DNA from 3 places in the Lysinibacillus pakistanensis genome. Region 2 is predicted to be linked to each of the others. Evidence: riboswitches for the same ligand, from Rfam matches in the RefSeq annotation. Region 2 holds a riboswitch; each other region holds the start of a gene.

Region 1 (2,259 bases), 2.3 Mb from region 2:
TTTCTAAATTAAAATCTTGTAAATTTTCTAATGCAGCCATAAATCGATATTCAGTTGGTGTACAGCACAAGATATTAATATTGAATTTCTCAAGAAGTGTGAGATATGTTGCTGCATTAAATTTACCCTTGTACACAAATGCGGTTGCACCACTTCCCAATGTAGCAAGGAATGGACTCCAAATCCATTTTTGCCAACCTGGAGCTGCTGTAGCCCAAACAATGTCATCTTCCTGTACGCCTAACCAATTTGGAGCTGTTGCTCGTAAATGTGCATATCCCCAGCTATGTGTATGTACGGCTGCCTTAGGATTGCCTGTTGTACCACTTGTATAAGCTAAAAATGCCTTGTCTGAACTTTTCGTTGGAGTTGAACTTATGTAGTCTGTTGGTTGTTCTTGCATTTTTTGAAGTAATGACTGCCAAGGTTCATGAGCAGTACCTATTACGAATTGCTGCAAGCCCTGTAAGTTTTTCACGTTATCGAATTGCTCAATATATGGCTCATAAGCAACAATGCCCTTTGCATTAGCGTGGTTTATACGATATTCTATATCCTTTGCTCTTAGCATTTCTGAACTAGGAATAATTGTTATACCGGCTTTTAGAGCGGCAATATAGACAATATAGGCTTCTACTGATCTAGGCACCATCACGATAAGTACATCACCTTTTGTTAAACCTTGTTTTGTAAAAACATGTGCTGCCTGATTTGCCTTTGCAAGTAAATGTGCGTATGTAATAAATTGAACATCATCATTTTCATCATAAATAATGAGCGCATTCTTGTTTGCATCCTGTGCATATTTTTCAATTTCCTCTGTAATATTGTACCATTCAGGTGCAATTAAATCCTGTCTTTTCATGGCAAATGCCTCCCTTATGCTATGACTCATTATAAAACTCCATTTTTATTATTTTCAATGGTTCGCACTCTATTTTAGAAAAGTCATGACAACTATCATACTTTGCTATATGGCATCGGTCACGTTCATCAATCATTTCGCCTTGGTGTAATTGTAGCTGTTGCTACAGAAGTACATTTGCTGAATGAAGATAAAAACTATCTATTGAACAGGAAAGAAAAGTATGGTACATTTTGGTCAACTAAAAGCATGATTGCAGGGGGACTCATTTGGAGTTGAGAAGGTAAAACCTGACCCTTTGAACCTGTTAGTTAACACTGACGTAGGGAGCAATTCACATCTATTCACTGATGAAAGGCTCTTTTGCGTGTATTTTTTGCACAAAAAAGAGCCTTTTTTGCACGCTTACGTCCATCCAACAAAGGAGGACTTAAAATGATTTTGCAAACTATCCGTAAAAAAAGCCCACTAATTCATTGCATTACAAATTATGTAGTGGCAAATTTTCAAGCAAACGGTCTATTAGCAATTGGTGCCTCACCAGTTATGGCTGATGGCAATGACGAGGTCGAGGAAATGGTTGCAATTGCCTCAAGCTTATTGATAAATATTGGTACCCTTAATGACAAAACGAAAGAATCCATGATACTTGCAGGAAAAAAAGCCAATGCACTTGGCATACCTGTAGTTTTAGATCCAGTTGGCGCTGGAGCCACTACCTACCGAAAACAAACTGTAAAACAACTGTTAGAAGAGATTGAATTTGCAGTAATTCGCTGCAATATTGGAGAGCTTGCCGCAATTGCCAACATAAAATGGCAGCAAAAAGGTGTAGACAGTGGAACAGGTTCCATTTCCTTAGAGGATGAAGCGAAGAGAATTGCTCAGTTGTATCATTGTATAGTGATTGTCACAGGTGAAAAAGATTTTATAACTGATGGAAATCACCAGCAATGGATTACAGGTGGAAATCCTCATATGGCAGAGGTCACTGGTACTGGTTGCTTATTAAGTGCCATTTGTTGCGCTGCTTTTGTATCCGACAATCAGCCCTATTACCAATTAGTAGATGTACTAAGATGTTATAAAAAAATTGCTGAACAAGCCGGTTCTACTACACAATACATCGGTGATTTTCAAATTGCTATATTGAATGAACTATATCGTCTTTCAAAGGACGGTGAACGATAATGCAGGTTGTTACGACAATTGCTGGATCTGATAGTGGCGGTGGTGCTGGTATACAGGCTGATTTAAAAACCTTTCAGGAATTAAAGGTGTTTGGAACTTCTGTCATTACAGCTTTGACCGCTCAAAATACACTTGGTGTATCAGGGGTAATGCCCATTGAGGCAAGCTTTGTTGAGCAACAACTACAGGCACTATTGGAGGAT
Region 2 (2,259 bases):
CTCTTCTTAGCACGCTTTTTAGGTGGCCTTGGATCAGCCTTTGTTGCACCTCCTATTATGGCATTTGTCGCAGATGTTACAACATATGAAGAACGAGGAAAAGGGATGGGGATGCTTGGTGCTGCCATGTCTCTTGGCTTTATGATAGGACCCGGTATTGGTGGTTTCTTATCACATGTTAGCTTACATTTTCCATTTTATACAGCTGGAGCTGCGGCTATTTTGGCTTCTATTTTATCGTTCTTTTTATTACCATCTACCAAACCAAACGCAGCACAAAAAATGCATAAGCAAGACAATCTCGCGAAACAAATGGTACGTTCAGTACATATGCCTTACTTTGTTATGCTCATTATTATGATGGTATTCTCGTTCGGAATTGCTAATTTCCAAACAACTTTATCATTATTTGTTACAGAAAAGTTTCATTATACACCTGGGGATATTGCTATTATTCTAGTGGTGGGTGGTGCTTTTGGTGTAGTTGTACAAATGTTTGTCATTACACCACTCTTTAATCGCTACGGTGAAATGAAGGTCGTATTAGTCAATTTATTTATAGCAGCCATATCTATCTACTTAATATTATTTGTATCTGGGTTTGCCCTTATTTTAGTTGTTGCGACAATCTTCTCGACAGCCACAACATTAATTCGTCCTGCTGTTAACACACTGATCTCCAAGCTTGCTGAAAATGAGCAAGGATTTGCAGCAGGTCTGAATAATGCTTATATGAGTCTTGGGAATATGATTGGTCCAGCATTGGCAGGTATTTTATTTGATTGGAATATGAATAGCCCTTATATATTTGGTGCTATTATTTTGATGGCTTGCTTCTTCCTTGCCCTTATCTGGACAATGAAAAAAGCGCCGCATCTTATGCAGCCCAATTCTAAATAACCTGAAAAGTTATTGACTATTATTAGTAGTATGATACATTTATGTTGTTACAATACTAAACAGAAATTGAATAATTATTACCACTAGGGGAGTCTTTAAAAGGCTGAGACGTATATTTCTATATACGGACCCTTTGAACCTGATCTAGTTCATACTAGCGGAGGGAAGTGGCGACATCTTGCTTTTTGAAATGTAAATGCAAGGCCGCTTCCTATTGTTTTCAGGGAGCGGCCTTTTTGTGCTCGCCAGTTTAGCGGCGATAACTATTCATTTTATATTTCAAGGGAGTGTAACTTATGTCAGTTCGAAAATTAACAATCATGGCCTTATTAGTGGCAATTGCCATAGCAGGTTCTACCTTCGTTTCAATTCCAACAGGGATTGCGCGCGCATATCCGATACAACATGCCATCAATGTCATCGGTGCCATTCTACTCGGACCAATACCAACTGTTATCATTGCTCTTGTTACAGCGATTATTCGTATTCTAACAGGGACAGGCTCCCTATTAGCCATTCCTGGCAGTGTCATTGGCGCATTTTGTGCAGCACTGGCTTATAAATACAGTGGTATGCCTTGGCTAGCAGGTGTTGGTGAAATAGTAGGAACTGGGATTATCGCCTCCCTCATTGCAGTACCATATGCATATATCTTAATGGGGACATCCGTAGCAGCAATGTTTTTCATGCCTGCCTTTTTAACCTCTAGTATTATTGGTGCTATTTTTGGTGTGGCAATTGCTAGTAGTTTACGAAATACTGCACTTATTAAAAATTTTCGTTAAATTTTCCAGAGTAAGGATTCCCTCCTGTCCATTTTTGAGCAGGGGGTTTCCCTTTGAACTAGAGCTTCTTCCTTTTCACTATTAAAACGCAAAAACAGTGCAAAATAAACATTTATTTTGCACTGTCATTTAATCCAAATTATCTTTTCTTCATGCCCTTTAATAGCTGAGCAACATTTGTATCCTCTGCCTGTGTGGTTTTATTTTCAACAAGCTGCTCTTTTTTCTTCGACTTAGTAAAGAAGCTCCAACCAAAGCGTCGGATTGTAATATCGATGAAGAACAATAGCATACCTGCTAATATAAGCCATGTTGCTATATTTTGACGATCTGCGCCTTTCTTCGTAAATTCACGAAATACCTCCTTCGGTTCTTTCAAAACAGAGCCGCCCGTTTGCTTTGTCAGTTCTTCCACCAGCTTATCATTTACAGGTCGTAACTCATATTCAGCACTATAAGGTACACTTATACCCGCTTGAAAAATAGCTTGATCTTCATCAGCGATACGGAAGAAAATTAACCCTGGCTCCGCTTGCACAACTGCCCGAATCTGTGAGGCTGAAATAGCCTCAAG
Region 3 (2,259 bases), 1.7 Mb from region 2:
GCCACTCCTGACTTTTATGCACAAGATCTTTATCTAAATCAGGTACTGCCTCAAGTAAAACATCTGCCGCCTCACTTGGATTACTGATCGCGTATTCATAGCCCTTTGCCACGGCAGCGACAAATGCTTCAACGGTCTTTGGATCATCCTTAATCATTTTTTCATTTGTAGCAAGAACGGGTGTATAATAATCCAGTTGGTCACTATAATCTGTTAAATACAGCATGTTCAGTTTTTCACCACGAAGCTCAGCTTCAATCCCAGTCCAAGCATAATAAATCCATGCAAAATCAATATCTTTTTTCATCATTGTAAAGAAATCTATATCACCAGCATTAATAATATCTAATTTATTAATATCCGCATTTTCAGTTTGCATTAATGATTGTAGTACGGCCTGCTCTAATGGAGCTCCCCAGCCGCCATATGTTTTCCCTTCAAATTTCTTCGGTGATGTAATGCCTTTAGAAGCTATTGAGGCAAAGCCAGAAGTATTATGCTGAATAATCGCTGCAATCGATACTAGAGGTACACCCTGTACACGAGCCTGTGTAATTCCCTCCTGATAGCTTACGCCAAATTGTGCCTTGCCAGATGCTACAAGCTGATCCGCTCCTGCGTCACCAGGTTGTAATATATCAACATCTAAGCCCTGCTCTTCAAAATAACCTAATTTCTTAGCAACATATAACCCTGTATGATTTGTATTTGGTGCCCAATCGAGTACAACAGATATCTTTTTCAATGCATGCTCATCCTTGTTGGCATCCTTTTTTTCGCTACAGCCCGCTAATGTTAAAAGGGTAGCCATAAGAACCAATAACCATTTTTTCATGCTGATTCCTCCCAGTAAATAGTGTGAAAGTGTTCATGAATGAATGTTTTAACCAGAAGAAAGCGTATTTATGGATTGTCTGCACCCAAGACATGTACATTTAACAAAAAAACGCCCAGGATTTCTCCCAGACGTTGTCAATCAATATCAAAAATTTACTTTTTTTGAATAGATGTTCCCTACGCTGGTACGAGCCAAATCAGGTTCAAAGGGTCAGCGTCTAACGGACACAATCTCAGCTGGCAACTACCAGCCCCCCTACATTCTTTCCATATGAACTTTTCGATGATTATTATACCCATATCTCACTGCAAATGACAAGGCACTATTTAATAATAACGCTGTAAAAATATTTTAATTGCATCATCTTTCGCTTCATGAATTCCATCCTCCGTGAGATACTTTTCATTTAGCCCAAATACCTGTAATGTTCCTTCCTTTGTATAACGTGGTATTAAAAGAGCTAATGAAACATCTTTAAAGGCGTAAAGTGGTGTTAATGAACCATCTTCTTCGACTTGATATAATCTAAAGCGGTAATGTTCCTCTTTCGGTATCCATTCGTAAATAGCAAGATTATTTTGATAGGCTGTTAAAGTAAGGGCTTTTTTACCATCAAGTTTATGATAGGAGCCATCTACTAAATCAACATATCCTGTCTCTAAGCTATCTTCAGTTCTAAAGGAGGCATAGATTTTATGGTCAGTAAGTGCCACGTCATGTATGCCTTTCAAAGGTAAATCGTATTGTTTTTCTTTTTCCGTTCCAACATCATAGAGCGTAAAGCTGACCGTTTCTACTCCATCTTTTTTAAAGGCTCTTGGTAGGAGCAACTGATTGTCCTGATAAATTGGCTGACTTACTGCACTATTATCAAAGGCTTGTTTAAATTGTTTTACCTCGTTTGTACGCAAATTTGTTAAGCTATAAATGGTATGACCTGTCCTTGTGTCAGACATTTCTGTCAGTAGCGTATCATCTTCTAAACCCATAAAAGTTTCCGTAGAAAAGCCTTTGACCTCTAATGTTTCTCTATTTTTTACAAACACAGAATTCCTATCATCAGCCATCCAAGCAAGCCAATCTTCATTTACTAACATTTCTGAAATAGGGAATTCACTTGTTACTTCCGCTTTTTCAATATGTGTATCGAGTGCATAGGAATAAATGGTATTACCCTCGTAATAATAAAAGGAGTTCGTTGCATCATCAAAGACAGCTGTAGATAATGTATTAGCAGATCGACCAGGGATACTAACTTCTTCATAGGATTGTTCACTTATTTGCGAAATCATCAATTGTTCCTTTATTTCATCTATAAATGGATAACTTAGTAATGCTGTAAGTGCTAAAGCTGAAAATCCTACTGCTACGGGCTTCCACACATGTTTTTTTACAGGGGTTTGCTGTTGCTCAAATCTTAC

The links. Region 2 has a riboswitch for thiamine pyrophosphate ahead of thiW (energy coupling factor transporter S component ThiW). Riboswitches for the same ligand answer to the same signal wherever they lie in the genome.
Region 1: another riboswitch for thiamine pyrophosphate. It lies ahead of thiM (hydroxyethylthiazole kinase); the one in region 2 lies ahead of thiW (energy coupling factor transporter S component ThiW).
Region 3: another riboswitch for thiamine pyrophosphate. It lies ahead of QNH24_RS13535 (ABC transporter substrate-binding protein); the one in region 2 lies ahead of thiW (energy coupling factor transporter S component ThiW).

What each region holds. Positions count from the first base shown of each region.
Region 1 is NZ_CP126101.1:3,917,281-3,919,539, forward strand. Features, by position in the region: gene mbcS (acyl-CoA synthetase MbcS) at 1-865, opposite strand, end outside; TPP riboswitch at 1,113-1,211, shown strand; gene thiM (hydroxyethylthiazole kinase) at 1,301-2,056, shown strand; gene thiD (bifunctional hydroxymethylpyrimidine kinase/phosphomethylpyrimidine kinase) at 2,056-2,259, shown strand, end outside.
Region 2 is NZ_CP126101.1:1,012,783-1,015,041, reverse strand. Features, by position in the region: gene QNH24_RS04735 (MFS transporter) at 1-900, shown strand, start outside; TPP riboswitch at 976-1,083, shown strand; gene thiW (energy coupling factor transporter S component ThiW) at 1,197-1,685, shown strand; gene QNH24_RS04725 (VWA domain-containing protein) at 1,825-2,259, opposite strand, start outside.
Region 3 is NZ_CP126101.1:2,745,252-2,747,510, forward strand. Features, by position in the region: gene QNH24_RS13535 (ABC transporter substrate-binding protein) at 1-835, opposite strand, end outside; TPP riboswitch at 995-1,105, opposite strand; gene QNH24_RS13540 (hypothetical protein) at 1,165-2,259, opposite strand, start outside.